4 regions of the Nonomuraea sp. NPDC048892 genome follow, and region 1 is predicted to be linked to each of the others. Evidence: riboswitches for the same ligand, from Rfam matches in the RefSeq annotation. Region 1 holds a riboswitch; each other region holds the start of a gene.
What was found. Region 1 has a riboswitch for cyclic di-AMP ahead of AB0C28_RS00035 (C40 family peptidase). Riboswitches for the same ligand answer to the same signal wherever they lie in the genome.
Positions count from the first base shown of each region.

Region 2: another riboswitch for cyclic di-AMP. It lies ahead of AB0C28_RS39880 (hypothetical protein); the one in region 1 lies ahead of AB0C28_RS00035 (C40 family peptidase).
Region 3: another riboswitch for cyclic di-AMP. It lies ahead of AB0C28_RS25440 (C40 family peptidase); the one in region 1 lies ahead of AB0C28_RS00035 (C40 family peptidase).
Region 4: another riboswitch for cyclic di-AMP. It lies ahead of AB0C28_RS06085 (CHAP domain-containing protein); the one in region 1 lies ahead of AB0C28_RS00035 (C40 family peptidase).

Region 1 covers NZ_JBEZFZ010000001.1:5,355-9,615, reverse strand. The annotation lists gene lysX (bifunctional lysylphosphatidylglycerol synthetase/lysine--tRNA ligase LysX) at 1-229, shown strand, start outside; gene AB0C28_RS00045 (hypothetical protein) at 837-1,037, opposite strand; gene AB0C28_RS00040 (LuxR C-terminal-related transcriptional regulator) at 1,183-1,395, shown strand; gene AB0C28_RS00035 (C40 family peptidase) at 1,442-2,485, opposite strand; cyclic di-AMP (ydaO/yuaA leader) riboswitch at 2,491-2,640, opposite strand; gene AB0C28_RS00030 (amino-acid N-acetyltransferase) at 2,921-3,490, shown strand; gene AB0C28_RS00025 (hypothetical protein) at 3,501-4,261, opposite strand, start outside.
Region 2 covers NZ_JBEZFZ010000017.1:201,692-205,952, forward strand. The annotation lists gene AB0C28_RS39875 (site-2 protease family protein) at 1-1,134, shown strand, start outside; gene AB0C28_RS39880 (hypothetical protein) at 1,203-2,159, opposite strand; cyclic di-AMP (ydaO/yuaA leader) riboswitch at 2,165-2,306, opposite strand; gene galT (galactose-1-phosphate uridylyltransferase) at 2,375-3,454, opposite strand; gene AB0C28_RS39890 (DeoR/GlpR family DNA-binding transcription regulator) at 3,451-4,230, opposite strand.
Region 3 covers NZ_JBEZFZ010000007.1:299,543-303,803, forward strand. The annotation lists gene AB0C28_RS25435 (C40 family peptidase) at 1-507, shown strand, start outside; cyclic di-AMP (ydaO/yuaA leader) riboswitch at 1,043-1,208, shown strand; gene AB0C28_RS25440 (C40 family peptidase) at 1,282-1,803, shown strand; gene AB0C28_RS25445 (hypothetical protein) at 2,090-2,989, shown strand; gene AB0C28_RS25450 (M48 family metallopeptidase) at 3,001-4,261, shown strand, end outside.
Region 4 covers NZ_JBEZFZ010000002.1:123,853-128,113, forward strand. The annotation lists gene AB0C28_RS06080 (hypothetical protein) at 1-463, opposite strand, end outside; gene AB0C28_RS06085 (CHAP domain-containing protein) at 984-1,685, opposite strand; cyclic di-AMP (ydaO/yuaA leader) riboswitch at 1,698-1,834, opposite strand; gene AB0C28_RS06090 (Gfo/Idh/MocA family oxidoreductase) at 1,952-2,905, opposite strand; gene AB0C28_RS06095 (aldo/keto reductase) at 3,003-3,824, opposite strand; gene AB0C28_RS06100 (hypothetical protein) at 3,923-4,261, shown strand, end outside.

The DNA.
Region 1 (4,261 bases):
GCTCAACGACCCGATCGAGCAGCGGCGCCGGCTGGTGGAGCAGTCGCTGCTGGCGGCCGGGGGCGACCCCGAGGCCATGCAGGTCGACGAGGACTTCTTGCAGGCGCTCGAATACGCCATGCCGCCCACAGGGGGCATGGGCGCCGGCATCGACCGGATGATCATGGCGTTCACCGGCAGGAACATTCGCGAGACGATCCTGTTCCCGCTGGTCAAGCCCACCCACTGAGTCACGGTCACCCGGCGCGGCCCCGTCGGGCCGCGCCGGGCCTTGCCCGGGATCGAACCGGCCCCGCCCGGGTGCGCACCGGTCCCGCCCCGGTGCGCCGGGGTGCGCCTGGCCTCAGCCGTCGGCGATGAGGCCGACTCGGGCTCTCAGCTCCCGCACTCTCGTCACGGCGTAGTCGTGAAACTCCCTTCCGGCCCGCCCGGTTCCCGGCCCGAGCGCCGCTGTAAGCATCGGGTCAAGGCGCGCGCCAGGATCTCACTACGGCCGCGGCTCCGTTCGTGATCCTCCGCAGGCGCTCCGAGCGGTTCGCTGATCGTCGTGTCCGGAAGTGACCACGCCGGAGCGGACCCGAGAGCGGGCTCGCCGGGCGGAGCGGCGAGCAGGTCGCCGGTGATCACCTCCAGGCGCGGGCTCGGACGCCGGCACCTGCGGAAAGTGACGCCCTGATCACCAGGGCGCGCGGCCAGGTGCGCTCCTGCGGGTCCGTCCGTACGAGCGGCCCGGCCTGCTGACCTGGGCCTGTGCCGGCCATGGGCGCGGTGCCGCGACCGCAGCGCGGATCGCGGAGCGGCAGGGTGCGGAGGACGTGCGTGGTGGCTGCGAGTGATCAGACGCGCGTGCGGAACAAAGCGGTCCAGGCGCGAAGATCGCGATGACGGGGATAAGGATCACGCAGAAATTCGCCGTCGAATGGATCAAAACCCAGCACGTCCACCGCGTTCGTCATTGCGGATCCGGCCTGCGCGGAAGGCTCGATGACTTCGCGTATCGCCCGACGATCATTAGCGACATATCGCGAGTGCGTCATATATATCGGATCATGTCAATAGCGCTCGTCAAGAGCTCGGATTGTCATGCTTGACGACCTTTCCAGGATGCGTTTAACGTCTGCGAGGAGCGACTTCGGCCCACTTGAGAGGCCCAAGTTCAGCTGTTGGGGGGGAGGGCTCCCGATGGATGTGCTCACTGAAGGCGTCGAGCTGAGTCATGCCGATCTTGCGTTGCTGTCGGAGCTGGCCAAGGGAGTCACGGTTGACCGGGTGGGCAGACGTCTGGACATCAGCGGTCGTACCGTACGTCGGCGATTGCGCGGCATCTGCGACCGCATCGGCGTGGCCACGGCGATCGAGGCCGTGGCCTGGGCGGCCCGCCGCCAGCTGATCTAGCGGCGGGCACGTCTGGCGACAGCGCCGGCGAGCCGTGGGCAGGGGCTCAGTCGGCGATGCGTACGGCGCCGGCGAACGGCCGGTTGGCGATCGAGGCGATGCGCACCACGTCACCGGTCCGCGGCGCGTGCACCATCATGCCGCCGCCGAGATAGATGCCGACGTGGTGCAGGTCGCTGTAGAAGAACACCAGGTCGCCCGGCCGCATCTGCTCGCGCGGGATGTGCCGGCCCGCCGTCCACTGGCTGCCGGTGTAGTGGGGCAGTGAGATGCCCACCCTCTGGTAGGCGGCCATGACCAGACCGGAGCAGTCGAAGGAGCTCGGCCCCTCGGCGCCCCAGACGTACGGCTTGAGCTGCTGTGTGAGCGCCCAGCGCGCGGCCTGGGCGGCCTTGCCGGCGCCGACGATCGGCAGGTCGACGCGGGTCGCGCGGGTGCCGGGCCGCCCGGCCTCGCCCAGCGCCCGGCTGAACAGGTTGCTCTCGACCTTGGTGACCAGCTTGGTGATCTTGTCGCGCTTGCCGCCCAGCTCGTTGACGAGCTGCTCGACCTCGTCGATGCGCGCCTTGGCGCCGGCCCTGGCCCGCTCGGCGGCCGCCCTGGCCTTGGTGACCTGGTTGACCGCCTCGCCCTGCTGCTGCTCCAGCACGTACGTGGTGGCGGCGCGGTCGAGGAAGGTGTCGGGGTCCTTGGAGGTGGTGAACGCCAGCACCCGGCCCAGGCCGCCCGTGATGTAGGCGTTCTCGGCGAGCATGGCGGCCTTGGCCCGCTTGGCGGCGAGATCGGCCTCACTGGTGGCCAGGGTCTTCTTCGCGGCCTCTGCGGCCTTCTTGGCGGTCTTGAGCTTCTCCCGCTGGCCGTTGTACTGCTCGCTCAGCGTCTCGATCTCGGTGTGCATCTTCTCGACCCGCTTGGCCAGCTCCTTGAGCGAGGGCTTGGGATCGGCGGACGCCGAGGCGACGGGGATCGCGAGGAGGACCGCGGCGATCGTGAGACTCACCACACCGAAGCGGTGTGGCCGCCGAGGTCGTTCCGGAGGGCGGGCGTGCTTGCCCGCCGTCTTCCCCCCACCGTCGTGCGTGCGCTTCACCAACGAGCTCCTCTCATGGACGCCTACCGGGTTAGCTGACGGGTTCGGGCCGGAGCAGCCCTACCGAACGATTCGGATTCACCCCAGTGGTGACGATGGGGGTCGTCACCGGCGGGTCCCCGGCTTCCCTCACGGGAATTGGGCGTGTCCCTCACGTTGTGACACGTGGGGGACATCGTCGCAGGACACTAATGCACTCCGGGTTCGTGCTCAACCAGAACTGCCGAGTCTGTAGAGGTTTCACAACCGAAGGGTCACAAGGTGATCTCGTGGTCACTCGTACAGAAGCGACTTTATGTCCCCTTTGCCCTTGCTTCCGCCGCAGCCGCGAGGTCGGCGCCAGGGACGCGCCCATATGACCGGGTCATGTAACAGGATGGGCCGGGACATGGCAGTTAGGGCCGAGCCGTAATGACATCTGTACTCTGGAGAGCCATGGAGCAGGTGGCCGAACTGACGATGCCCGAGACCGCGGTGGTGGTCCGGCGTGCCCGCACGCCGGATGTGCGCACGGTCAGGAGGCTAGTGGACACCTACGCGGGCGCGGGCCCGCGGCTCCTGGAGAAGGCCACAGTGACCCTGTACGAAGACGTGCAGGAGTTCTGGGTGGCCGAGCGGGGCGGGCAGGTAGTCGGCTGCGGCGCGCTCCACGTGCTGTGGGAGGACCTCGCGGAGGTCCGCACCGTGGCCGTGGATCCCGAGTGCCGGGGCATGGGCGTCGGCCATCGGATCGTCTCGGCGCTGATACAGCAGGCGACGGATCTGGGTCTGCGGCGTGTATTCTGTCTAACTTTTGAGGTCGATTTCTTCGCGAGACTCGGGTTCCGCCCGATACAGGGCACCCCCGTCTCACCCGAGGTGTACGCCGAACTTCTCGCCTCCTACGACGAGGGCGTGGCGGAGTTCCTCGACCTGGAACACGTCAAACCGAACACCCTGGGCAACACCCGCATGCTGCTCCATCTGACATCGGGTGACGCGGACCTTGACCAGATGGAAAGGTGATTGTTGATACCTATGTCGATACGTTGGGCAGCACAGGCATGTGTCCTGACACGTGCCACATGCGCACTCGAAGCGAGGTGACACGGTGAGCACCGGACAGCCGCCGTATCCACAGGACGACTCCGGAGAAAACTCTGCCCCCGGCACCCCTTACGGGCAGCAGAACTCGGGCCGCCACCCCGGCGAGCCCGACCCCGACGTCACTGTGGTCGGCTACCGGGCGGACGACGCCTATGGGCAGCAGCCCCAGTACGGCCAGCAGCAGGGCTACGGACAGCAGCAGCAGTCCCAGCCCGGCTACGGCCAGCAGGGCTACGGCCAGCAGCAGCAATACGGCCAGCAGCCCCAGTACGGTCAGCAGCAGGGCTACGGACAGCAGCAGCAGTCCCAGCCCGGCTACGGCCAGCAGGGCTATGGCCAGCAGGACTACGGTCAGCAGCAGCAGTCTCAGCCTGACTACGGTCAGCAGGCTCAGTACGGGCAGCAGGGCTACGGCCAGCAGCCTCAGTCGGGTCAGCAGCCGCAGTACGGTCAGCAGCAGCAGTCGCAGCCGGGCTATGGCCAGCAGGACTACGGTCAGCAGCAGGGCTATGGACAGCAGCAGCAGTCTCAGCCTGACTACGGTCAGCAGGCTCAGTACGGGCAGCAGGGCTACGGCCAGCAGCCTCAGTCGGGTCAGCAGCCCCAGTACGGTCAGCAGCAGCAGTCGCAACCCGGCTACGGCCAGCAGGACTACGGTCAGCAGCAGGGTTACGGCCAGCAGCAGCAGTC
Region 2 (4,261 bases), on a different contig from region 1:
GAATACGGCATCAAGTGGATCCCGTTCGGCGGCTACATCCGCATGATCGGCATGCTCCCGCCGCGCCCCGGCGACGAGCCGGGCAAGCTCAGGAGCACCGCCACAGGCCCTTGGCAGGGCCTGATCGAGTCGGCCCGCGACGCCGCGCAGGAAGAGGTGCGGCCGGGCGACGAAGATCGCGTCTTCTACCGCAAGAAGTGGTGGCAGAAGGTCATCATCATGTCCGGCGGCCCGGCCATGAACTTCGTGCTCGCGTTCGTCTTCTTCAGCATCCTGCTGGTCGGCATCGGCCTGCCCGCCTGGGCCCCGGTCGTCTCGCCCGAGACCCACACCTGCGTGATCCCGATCTCCGAGCAGCGCGCCCAGTGCGCGCCCGGCGACAAGCTGACGCCCGCCGCCCAGGCCGGCATGAAGCCCGGTGACCGCATGGTCTCCTTCGACGGCCAGAAGATCGGCTCCTGGGACGACGCCACCCGCCTGATCCGCTCCCACGGCCCCGGCCCGGTGCAGCTCGGCATCGAGCGCGACGGCAAGCCGATGACGCTCAGCGTCACGCTCATCGCGCAGGACCGGCCCAACCTCGAAGACCCCGAGAAGATCGACAAGAACGTCGGCTTCCTCGGCGTGCTGCCCACCGAGGTCATGGAGAAGCAGAGCCTCGGCCAGGTCGTCGGCTACATGGGCGAGCTGACCGCCCGGGTGGCGGGCTCGCTGCTCAACCTGCCGGAGAAGATGGTCGGCGTCTGGCACGCGGCCTTCTCCGGCGACGAGCGCGACCCCGAGGGCCCGGTGGGCGTGGTCGGCGCGGGCCGCATGGGCGGCGAGATCCTCGCCTCCGACCTGTCCACCGAGAAGAAGATCGCCATCTTCGTCAACCTGCTGGCCGGCTTCAACCTGGCGATCGGCATGTTCAACCTCATCCCGCTGCTGCCGCTCGACGGCGGTCACGTCGCCGGGGGCCTGTGGGAGGGCATCAAGCGGGCGTACGCCAAGGTCATGAAGCGGCCGGAGCCGGCCTACGTCGACATCGCCAAGGTGCTGCCGCTGACGTACGCGCTCGCGATCGTGATGATGATCATGGCAGGTCTGCTCGTCTACGCCGACCTGGTCAACCCGCTCACGCTGACCAACTGACGCCCCCTGAACATGACGCGGGGCCCGTGCCGTCTCCTCGGCAGGGGCCCCGTTCGGCTTTCTCGGCGTCAGTTCATCGAGATGTGCACGTGGTCGAAGTGGTTCTCGGTGATGCTGCCGCGGTTCGACATCGTCCGCCAGCCCGACCCGTGGTTGATCCGCTGCTTCCAGATCACGTACTTGACGCCCAGCTTGCCCTTGTTCGCCAGCGCCCAGTCCGCCAGCCGGTCGCCGAGGACGTTGTTGGCCGCCGACGGCATCGAGCCGCCCGTGCTCATCATGAAGTCGCAGGCCCGGCCCAGCGGGTGCTCGCCGCTCGCGCCCGCGCGGAAGCAGCCCACGGAGAACGGCAGCGCGAAGTTCTTGGCCACCTGGGCCTTCATCAGCCGTGTCCGCGGGGTGATGTGGTCGGGGCCTGACGGCAGCTGCGGTGCCCACGAACCGTCGGAGTTGCGGCCCGTCGCGAACGGCACCAGGTCCTTGAGCTTGTCCTCGATGTCGTCGATGACCTTCTCGGCGTCGTCGCGCTGACTGTCCACCTCGGCCGCGTCGGCCTTGATCCTGGTCGTCAGGGCGGCGGCCTCCTTGCTGGCCTTCTCCTTGTCGTCCTTGGCCTTGGCCACGCTCTGCACGACCGCCTGCTGCTCAGCCGTCAGCTGTTCGAGCAGGGCGGCGCTGCTGCCGCGCTCGGGGGTCATGAGGAAGGGGAGCGAAGGATCGGCGTTCTGGTAACGCAGGCGGGCGATCTCGGCGACCCGCTGCTCGGCCGTGGCCAGCGCCTGCTCGGCGGTGGCCAGCCTGGCCTTGGCCGCCTCGGCGGCCTGCTGGGCCTTGGCCAGCTCGACGCGCTTGAGGTTGTACTTCTCGATGAGCTTGTCGACCTTGGTGTTGAGCTGTTTGAGCTGCGCCCGGAGCTTCGCCTCCGAGGGTTTGGGGGCCGCGGACGCCGGTATCGCCGGAAGGACGGCGACGGCGGCGGCGGTGATCAGACCGATGGCAAGAGTCGCGGGGGACGAAGCCGCCACGTAGGTGTTCCTCTCCCTCTGCCGGCCGGGTTAGCTGACGGGTTCGGGCATGGGAGTGCGCCCTACCACAGAAGCGGATTCACCCCAGGTGCGGTTTCGGGTCCCCGGCTCCCGGGCCACGCGCCCGGGATTAGGCAAGCGACGGCTGTTATGGCCGGTGCTTATGGGGATATTAGTGGTAGATCCCGAGTCATGCGACCTTAAGTGGAAATCAATTAGTGATCTACTTGTGATCGAAGCATGCGCGCCGCCTCCTCCGGCAGCACGTCGTTGACGAAGGCGCCCATCGCCGACTCCGAGCCGGCCAGGAACTTCAGCTTGTTCGGCGCCCGCCGGATGCTGAACAGCTCCAGGTGCAGGTAGGCCAGCTCCCTGTCCTGGCGTACGGGCGCCTGATGCCAGGCCGAGATGTACGGCATCACCACGCCGAACAGCCCGTCGAAGGCCCGCAGCACCGAGGTGTAGAGGGGGGCGAACGCCGCCCGCTCCTCCTCCGTGAGCGCCGCCAGGTCCGGCACCTGCCGGTGCGGATACACGTGCACCTCGAACGGCCAGCGCGCGGCGGCCGGCACGAACGCCGTCCACAACTCGTTGGCGGCCACCACCCGCGTCCCCGCCGCCCGCTCGGTGGCCAGCACGTCGGCGAACAGGTTGCCCGGCCCCCGATGGCGGGCAGCCGCGCCGAGCTGCAGCTTGGTCTTGGGCGTGACGTACGGGTAGGCGTAGATCTGGCCGTGCGGATGGGCGAGCGTGATGCCGATCTCCTCGCCCCGGTTCTCGAAGCAGAAGACCTGCTCCACGCCCTCGATCCCGGAGAGCTCGGCCGTACGGTCGGCCCACGCCTCCATGACCAGCTCCACCTGGGCGTCGGAGAGCCTGGAGAAGGAGGAGGAGTGGTCGGAGGTGAAGCACACCACCTCACACCTCCCCACGCCCGGACGGACCTCACTCAGCCCGCCCACCTCCTGATACGTCCCGAAATTTGTGGAGAAAGAGGGAAAGCGGTTCTCGAACACCACCACGTCGTAGTCGTAGGCCGGGATCTCCGTCGACCGCTCGTCCGACGACGGGCACAGCGGGCACTCCGACGTGCCGCCGGTCGGCAGGAACGTACGCGTCTGCCGGTGCCCCGCGACCGCGATCCACTCCTCGGTCAGCGGGTCGTAGCGCAGCTCTGAGGCCACCGGCCGGGGGTCGAGCGTCCGCCGGTCGATCGCGCTCCTGTCGGCGTCGTCCCGCCGGTCGAAGTAGATCAGCTCCCGGCCGTCGGCCAGATGGGTGATGGTGCGCTTCACTGCGAGCCCTCCGCGATGATCAATTGCCCGGCCCTTTCGGCCAGGTCGGTGCGTGCGTCCTCGGGCAGCCCCGCGTCGCTGATGACCACGTGGGCCTCGCTCAGCTCGGCGATGGTGCTGATGCCGACCGTGTTCCACTTCGTGTGGTCGGCCGGGACGACCAGCCTGGTCGCGGCCGTCACGAGCTCTCTGTCGGTCTCCGACTCCAGCAGGTTGGGCGTGGTGAACCCGGCCCGCACGCTCATCCCGTGCACGCCGAGGAAGAGCGTGTCGACGTGCAGACGGCGGATCGCCGCCACCGCGACCGGCCCCACCAGCGCGTCGGACGGCGTGCGCATCCCGCCGGTCAGCACCACGGTGCGGTCGGTGCGCGGGTTGCGGTGGAAGACCTCCGCGACCGGGATCGAATTGGTGATCACGGTCAGGTCGGGCACGCCGATCAGATGATGGGCCAGCGCCCACGTGGTCGTCCCCGCCGACAGCGCCACGGCCGTGCCAGGCCGGACCAGCCCCGCCGCCTGCCGCGCGATGGCCTCCTTCTCCTGCTGCTGGCGGGCGGACTTGGCGGTGAAGCCCGGCTCCTCGGTCGACCCGGGGCCGAGCGCGGTCGCGCCGCCGTGCACCTTCTCCAGCAGCCCGCGCTCGGCGAGCACCTCCAGGTCGCGGCGGATCGTCATGTCGGAGACGCCGAGCTCGCGTACGAGGTCGGCCACCCGGACGCCGCCGTGGCTGCGCACGCGTTCGAGAATCGCCTGCTGACGCTGCTGTGCGAGCACGCCCGCTCCTTCCAACAGATTCCACCAAATT
Region 3 (4,261 bases), on a different contig from region 1:
CAGGACGCCGACAAGGAGCGCGACGGCGTCGAGAAGGAACGCGCGGAGATCCTCAAGCTGATCAAGGATCAGAAGAAGCTGCTGGAGAAGCTGGGGGCCTACAACCCGGGCAACCCCAACAGCGTGGGCCTGAAGTACACCGGCCCCGCCTCCGGCAGCGCGGCGGCGGTGCTGCGGTTCGCGTTCGCACAGGTGGGCAAGCCGTACCGGTTCGGTGCCACGGGGCCGAGCTCGTACGACTGCTCGGGGCTGACCCAGGCGGCCTGGCGGGCGGCCGGGGTCTCGCTGCCCCGTACGACGTGGCAGCAGTGGGCGTGGGGAGCCAACCGCAAGGTGGACCTCAAGTCGCTGCAGCCCGGTGACCTCATCTTCAGCGCGGGGCTCGGGCACGTCAGCATCTACGCGGGCAACGGGCAGATCGTGCACGCGCCGCAGACGGGTGACGTCGTCAAGGTGGTCAAGCTCTCGTCGTACGGCAGCACGCTGGTGGGGGCCGTGCGTCCGTAGCGCCGGTTTCCGATCCCGCCGTCCGGCCGCTCTCGGCCGGCGGCGGGATTTTTTCTGCCTCATCCTACTATGGATCATCGTTCGTGAGACGGAGTCGCGTTCTGGAATGCCTTGTGGCCTGTGTTGATGCCTACGGCCGCCGCCGTACATATCCGGAAATCTGCCGTGACCCTCCCTTAAGGCGGGCACAAGCCTCGGGAGCGCTCCCAGGTCCCGAACGCGTGATTTAAACGGGAAATCTGTGACATAAGCGACAACTTGGACCTGACAATCTTGGGCCCGCTCAAGTGTGAGCAGGGTCACACTTCCATAACATAACCTGGTGTTCCAGCAGGGGTTTCGAATCTGACAAAGTCCTCTGTCTGATCTTTACAGCCGGGCTCACGCTTTGCCGATCCTTGAACTTTCGGCGTAGCTTCTGGCGTCGTCGCGGTGCACAAGCCATGGCCCCGCGAACCCGCATCGGTCCCCTCTCGATGTGCGACAGATAGAAATCCGCCGGTCGTTCCCCGATATCCCCATGTCATTTCATCGGGGCTTCGACCTGCCGAATCCGTGCAGCCAGGAGGCACGGAGCCGGGGACCCAGCGATCCCACGTTTCCCCAGGGATCAGGGGTGAATCGGCGCGCTTATCGCGCCGTAGGGCGACTTCCAGGCCCGAATCCGTCAGCTAACCCGGTAGGCGTTCGTGGAAGACACAAGGAGAAATCCTGTCCAGCTCCCTGCATAACCCCCGTCTGTCCCGCCTTGCCCTGAGTGGCGTAGCGCTCACCATGACCGTGACGGCCGGAGGTTCCATCCTCCTTGCCCCAACGGCTCAGGCGGAGACGACGAGCGAATCGACCGTCACGACGGTGAAGGCGGAAACCACCGCCAAGACCTCGAAGAAGGTCACGGCCGCCCAGCGAAGGGCAGCCAAGGTCGCTCGGCAGCAAACGAAGGCCCGCAAGGCCGTCGCCGTGGCCAAGAACCAGATCGGTGACCCGTACCGATACGGAGCCACAGGACCTGGTTCGTTTGACTGCTCCGGTCTCGTCCAGTTCGCCTGGAAGAGAGCCGGAGTGAAGCTCCCGCGGGTGGCGAGCAGCCAGTTCGCCCGCATCAGGAACAAGATCTCCTGGCGGCGGTTGAAGCCCGGTGATCTCATGTTCTTCAACGGGCTCGGCCACGTCGGCATGTACGTCGGCAAGGGCAAGATGATCCACTCGCCTCGGACAGGCGAACGGGTGCGCATCGACAAGCTGGGCGGTTGGCGCCGGTCGTCATTCGTCGGCGCGGTCCGTCCCGGCATGTGAAGAAGCCCCGCCCGGATCCACGGAAAGCCTTCCCGGATCCGGACGGGGCTCTCGCACGTCCAAGGCGCCTCTCACACGTCCAGGGCCGCCCCCGGCCCGTCCCCGGCCCTCACGGCGCACCTACGGCCACCCGCGAGGCACGCCAGGGCACGTTCAGGATCCCCATGGCACGTCCGTGTCACCCTGTGGGGCCGGGCGGCCGGAACGGCGGTGTGGACCGGCCCGCGTGGGCGGCGGCGGATCGGCCGGGATGAAGTCCGTGCGGGTCCGGCTACGATCGGGCTTCGTGTCCGAGCAGGTGAGCCGACGAGCCGTGGTGGCCTGCCTGCTGCTCATCGCCTCCGGCGGCGCGCCGCTCCACGACTCCCCGATCCTTCCCCCGGAGGCGCGCGACCTCTGGCCGGGCCGCGGCACGGTGATCCGCCGCGGACGGCTCTCCACGGTCGTGGGCCCCGGCGACGGCAGCGGTGGCGGCAGCGGCGGTGAAGACGCCCGCGGCGCTGCAGGCGACGACAAGGGCGGCGGCAAGGACGGCGACGGCAGCGGTGGCGACGGGCTGGAGGAGCTGGCGGCGAGGGCCGACAGGGCCGGGCTCAGGGTCGCCCGGGTGCTCGGCCGGCCGGTGCGCCCGCTGGTGATCGTGCCGGACTCCGCCCGGGACGCCGCCCGCCTGGCGCGGGTGGCCCGGGTCGACGGGCTGGCCGCGCTGGCCGACGGCGGGCGCGTGATCGTCGTTCCCGAGCTCTTCGCCACCCTCACCCCCACCGGCAAGGACGTGGTGCTCGCCCACGAGCTTACCCACGTCACAGCGGGCACCGACGGGCTCCCGATCTGGCTGTACGAAGGGTTCGCCGACTACGTGGGCTACCGCGACGCCGGGCTGCCCGTGACGACCATCGCCGCCGAACTGGCCGCCGAGGTACGCGCGGGACGCCTGCCGGACGCGCTGCCCGGCCCCGCGGACTTCGCGGCGGACGGCCGGGACCCGGCGCGGCCGGCGCGCGCGTACCAGGAGGCGTGGCTGGCGTGTCGCTTCCTCGCCGACCGGTTCGGCGAGGAGACCCTGGTGAGGCTCTACCGCGCGGCCAGGACGACCGGCGCCGACCGGGCGCTCGCCGCGCGAGGACTCACGGCCGCCACACTGACGGCACGGTGGCGCGCGTACGTGCGGGATCAGCTCGGGTGAAGGGGAGCCAGATGAGCGAACGGCAGGACACGGAGGACTCACCGAGGCAGGACGAGCCCCCGGACGGCGCCACGACGGCGGTGACCGCCACGAACCCACCCGGCCCCGGCGACACCACCCCCGCCCCGGAACCCGCCCCAGGGCCCAGCCCAGGGTCTGGAGAGACGCGTGACAGGCCGGACGGAGGGGAGGAGGGAGCTGTGGGGGAGCGGGAGCCGGATTCCGACAGCGGCCTCAGGCGGCCGGCGGCGATCACGCTCGTGCTGCTCGGCCTCGCCGTCCTGGCCGTGGCCGTGTTCAGCACGCCGTGGCAGGCGCTGATCGGCGGCCCGCCGGACCCGTCCCGCGACTTCACCGCCGCCCAGATCGCGAAGGCGCGCGCGTTCGACGCGGCCACCAGCCTGCCCGCCTACCTCTCGCTCGCCCTCACGCTCGTCTTCGCCGGCCTCCTCGTCGCCACCCCGTTCGGCGCGAAGGTGACAGGGCGGCTGAAAGGCCCGTGGTGGCTGCGGGTGATCCTCGGCGTCGTGCTGATCACCGCGATCACCGAGCTGGTCAGGTGGCCGCTGGGCGTCTGGTACGAGACGATCCTGCGCGACTACGGCCTGTCGGTCCAGAACTGGTCGAGCTGGGCGGGGGACCGGCTGAAGAGCATGGGCGTGGAGGCGTTCCTGCTCTGCGTGATGCTGCTGGCCCTGATGGCGCTGGCCCGCAGGGTCAGGCGCTGGTGGATCCCGGCGGCGGCGGGCGCGTTCGCGCTGACGGTGGCGGCGTCGTTCGTCTATCCGGTGGTGTTCGAGCCGATCTTCAACGACTTCACCCCGATGCGGCCGGGCCCGCTCCGCACCGAGCTGCTTGAGCTGGCCGAGCGCGACCGGGTGCCGGTCGAGGACGTGCTGGTGGCCGACGCCTCGCGCAGGACGACGGCGCTCAACGCGTACGTGTCCGGCTTCGGCGCCACCCGGCGCATCGTCGTCTACGACACGCTGCTGCGGGCGCCCGAGCGCGAGGTCGCGCTGGTCGTCGCGCATGAGCTCGGCCACGCCAAGCACGACGACGTGCTGCACGGCACGCTTCTCGGCGCGCTCGGGTCGGGGCTGGGCGTGATCGTGCTGTTCCTGCTGTTCGGCACGGTACGGCGGCGCACCGGCGTCACCTCGATCACCGACCCCCGCGCGGCCGGCGCGCTCATGGGCCTGATCACCCTCGGCTCGGTGCTCCTCGGCCCCGCCCAGAACCTGATCAGCCGGCACGTCGAGGCCAGGGCCGACA
Region 4 (4,261 bases), on a different contig from region 1:
CGAGGGCGGTGATCAGTTCGGGGGTGAGCGGTCTCGCACCCTGGGTTCGGTCGGAGAGTCGCAGCGGGTGGTCGCCGACGGGTAGACGTCTGTTGCCCGAGCACAGGCTCGTGCTCAGTTCTGAGCCTCGGGTACGGGCGAACACCAGGTAGCGAGCGCCTTCCACGAACTTGTACCCGCAGGCCGGCCCCTGCGCCTTGGTGAAGACCTCGAACTCGGCGGTCGGCGCGCCCTTGTAGACGTGGTCGGCACGGAGGCTGGCGGTGACGGAGCCGCCGTTCAGCATCGATTCGCCCACGCGGACGTCCGTGACGGTAGCGGAGAAGACGGCCGTCGCCGCGCTGACCTGTTGTCGTGGCGTGAGCATCGCACACGAGCAGCCCGAAGCGGCGGTCACCGGACCGGCGGTGACCAGGAACAGGACTGTCGCGATGGAGAACGCCGCGAGCACACGCATCATCATGCCTTGATGACGTACGGCGGACGTGATCGGTTCGACCGGTCCTATCCGGGTCTCGCTCTGTCCGGTGCAGCGGCGTCCCCATACGCGTCTTCGGGCCATGATGTGCGCTGGGAGCGATTGGCTGCGGAGGAGTCCTGTTGAGCGAGACAGTGCCGGTGATCTCCGGTGACGCGATGTTCTGGGCTTATGACGTGGCGCTCGCGGTTCTCTTCATCGAAACCGCCCGAGTCGGGGCGGAGGAGCCGGTGGATCTTCGGCCCTCGTGGTGGCCGGAGTTGGAGCAGGATCTCCGCACGCACGCGTTGGCCGGCAGCAGTTCCGCGGTCCTGCTGGACGGTTTCAGCGAGGATCGGCGGCAGGTGCTCCTGCGCTGCGTCGTGGAGGCGGCTCGACGGATCGAGGCTCGCGGTGGCGTACCTCTCGCTCCGGCTGGGCCCGGGAGCCCCCGAGCGGGGCCCGTACCTCCGGAAAGGCGCGAGCGCGCGCCCCCTCGTGGGGCGCGCGCTCGTGGGTGGGTTTGTCAGGCGGCGTAGTCCGGGTAGCCGTAGCCGACGACCTGCGACTTCGGACGGACGCGCTCCTCGACCCGGCCGTTGCCGGTGTTGCCTTCGATCGTGGAGATGGTGCCGTTCTGGTTGTCCTTCAGGACGAAGCCGACGTGCTGGATGTCGCTGAGGGACTTGCCGCCCTTCCAGGAGAAGAAGACCACGGCGCCGGGCTTGGCGACGTCGCCGAAGCGGTGGTTGGCCCGGAACCACTTGGCGTGGGCGACGGTGTAGGCATCCCAGCCGACCTGCGGGCGGGCGCCGGTCTGCTCGCCGACCCAGGAGACGAACATCGAGCACCAGGCGGCGTTCAGGTACGCGTTGCGGTTGCCGCCGTCGCGGGCCACGGTTTCGGCGGCGCGCTTCGAGTTGGCGTACCACTGCTGGTACTTGGTGCCGCCGCCGGAGGCGTTCTCGGAGGTGCCGATCTGGGCCTTGGCCACGGACAGGACCTGGTCGGCCGTGACGTTGACCTTGGTCTCTTCGCTCCTGTCACCGGCCTTGTGGGCGGCGGTGGCGGAGTCCGGGTGCCTGGCGGCGGTGGCCGCGGCTACTCCGGTCGCGGTGTCGGCGTTGGCCGCGAGAGGGGCGCCGAGGGCGGAGGCCAGGATGGCTCCGCCCAGGAGGGCGCGGGTGATGCCGGTTTTGGGCGCAGCAGTAAGACGGTACTTGGCCATCGAGGGGGTTACTCCTTGCTTCCATGCCGCTTACCGGGTTAGCTGACGGGTTCGGGCGTGGAAGCTGCCCTACGGCACCGGAGTGCCGATTCACCCCAAGGACATGGGTCCCCGGTTCCGTACGAAGACGGATTCAGCGGTCACAGGACGATCCTGTGATCTTTCGTGCGATGGTCAGACATAGCCGGACAAACCGGGCGTATGCCTCAAGGTGCCTCATAAGGTAATACATGAGGCAAGAGGATTACAAATCCATAAAAGCGCAGTCAGGTGAGTTGTCTGCGCGCGTCGGCCAGAAGTCCCATCATGGCAAGGGATTCGTCAAGCGGCATGATCGAGGATTCGGTCCTGCCTTCGGCCGTGGCGGCACGGACTTCGCGAAGCTCCCCGGCGTATCCGTTGTCCGCCGGATCGAGAACGTGCTCTTCCGGCTCCATGGAGGGCCCGGTGAGGAGGATCCGCTTCGGCGCCCAGAACGGCGCCGGGATGTCCGCCCGCATCTGAGTACCCACAACACTGGCCATGTTCGGGTAATTCCCCAGCAACGAGGCCGCCACGAGAGCGTGCCGTCCGCCGGGGTAGAGCAACGTGCCGGCCGCCTCCGCGTCCACCCCGGTCGGGGCCAGGGAGCCGGTGAAGCTCAGGCCCGAGGGCGTGCCGAGGAGCAGCTGAGCCAGGCTGAACGGGTAGATCCCCAGGTCGAGCAGGGCGCCGCCACCCAGCTCCGGCGCCCACAGGCGATGCGCGGGATCGTACGGGGCGGCGAAGCCGAAGGTGGCCTGCACCGAGCGGAGCTCGCCGAAGCGCGGATCGGCCGCGATCTGCTGGATGAGGGGGTTGAACCGCATCCACATCGCTTCCATCAGGAACACGCCCGCCTCGCGCGCCAGCCGCACCATCTTCTCGGCGTCGTCCATGGTGGCCGCCAGCGGCTTCTCGCAGAGCACGGCCTTACCGGCGGCGATGGCGGCCTCGGCCACCTGGAGGTGCTGGGCGTGCGGGGTGGCCACGTAGACGGCGTCGATCGCCGGATCGGCGCACAGTTGCTCGTAGGAGCCGTAGGCCGACTCCGCCTCCAGCGTCGAGGCCAGAGCCTGCGCTCTGGCCAGATCTCGTGAGCCGACGGCGCCCACCCGCATGCCCGGTTCGGCGGCTATGGCCGCCCCCACCGTACGCGCGATGCCGCCGGTCGCCGCTATTCCCCAGGTGAATTCTCGCACGCCGCAGATCGTACAGGAAAGGTAAAAATATGGTTATGTGGGGATAAATCGGGACACCCCGAAAACCTCTCCCGTCACAAAGGCGGTGAACCGCCCGTCACGCCACGTTGAACGTGTCAGGATCCGGCCCGATGCGCTGCCCCCTGTTCATCGCCCCGATGGCCGCCATCGTCTCCGGGTCGAGAATGAAGTCGAACACGTCGATGTTCTCCTTGATCCGCGCCGGCGTGACCGACTTCGGGATGACCACGTTCCCGAGCTGCAGGTGCCACCGCAGCACGATCTGCGCCGGCGTCCTGCCGCACTTGTCCGACAGCATCGTCAGCGCCGGATCGGTGAGCAGCCCCTTGCCCTGCCCGAGCGGGCTCCACGCCTCGGTGAGGATGCCGTTGGCCTCGTGGAAGGCGCGCAGCTCCCGCTGCTGCAGGTACGGGTGCAGCTCGATCTGATTGATGGCCGGCGTGATGTCGGTCTCGTCCATGAGCCGGGTGAGCGTGGCGACGGTGAAGTTCGACACGCCGATGGCCCTGACGCGCCCGTCGCGGTAGATCCGCTCCAGAGCCTTCCACGCCTGGACGTACTTGTCCTGCCGCGGCACCGGCCAGTGGATGAGGTAGAGGTCGATGTGATCGAGCCCCAGCCGGGTCAGGCTCTCGTCGAAGGCGGCCTCGGCGCGGTCGTGGTCGCCGTTCCACAGCTTGGTGGTGACGAACACCTTCTCGCGCGGCAGCCCGCTCGCGCGGACGGCCCGGCCCACTCCTTCCTCGTTGCCGTAGGCGGCGGCCGTGTCGATGTGGCGGTAGCCGGTCTGGAGCGCGATGGCGACCGCCTGCTCGGCCTCGTCGGCCGGCACCTGGAAGACGCCGTACCCGAGCTGCGGGATCTGCACGCCGTCCGTGTTGAGCAAGAGCGAGTTCATACTCTCCATTGTTCATACCGCGTTCCTGCGGGCTTAAGGCGGTGGGGCTAGCTTGAAGCGGTCGTGAACGGCCCATCACCCCGCTGGGAGGGCAAGGAGTGGTCGAACAGGCGTCGGCCTGGGTGGAGTCCCCGCTCCAGATGCTGTGCGCCGTCGAGGCCCACCACGCCGGGCTGCTCGGCCCCGCGACGGCCGTCGTGCCCCGCGCGGGCCTGCGGCCGCTGAAGGCCACGCGGCGTGAGCTGCGCGCGCTGGGGCTGCCCGACGGCCTCGAACTGGCCGAGCCGCGCGAGCGCATGCCGAGACGCGTGCAGGCGGTCGGGGACGCCTTCTCCGGACGGGTGCAACTGCGCTGGCTCACCTCCGGCCCTGGCCGCATCGTCATCGTGGATGACGGCCTGGCCACGCTGCGGCTGCTGGAGCTGCTGGCGGCGGGC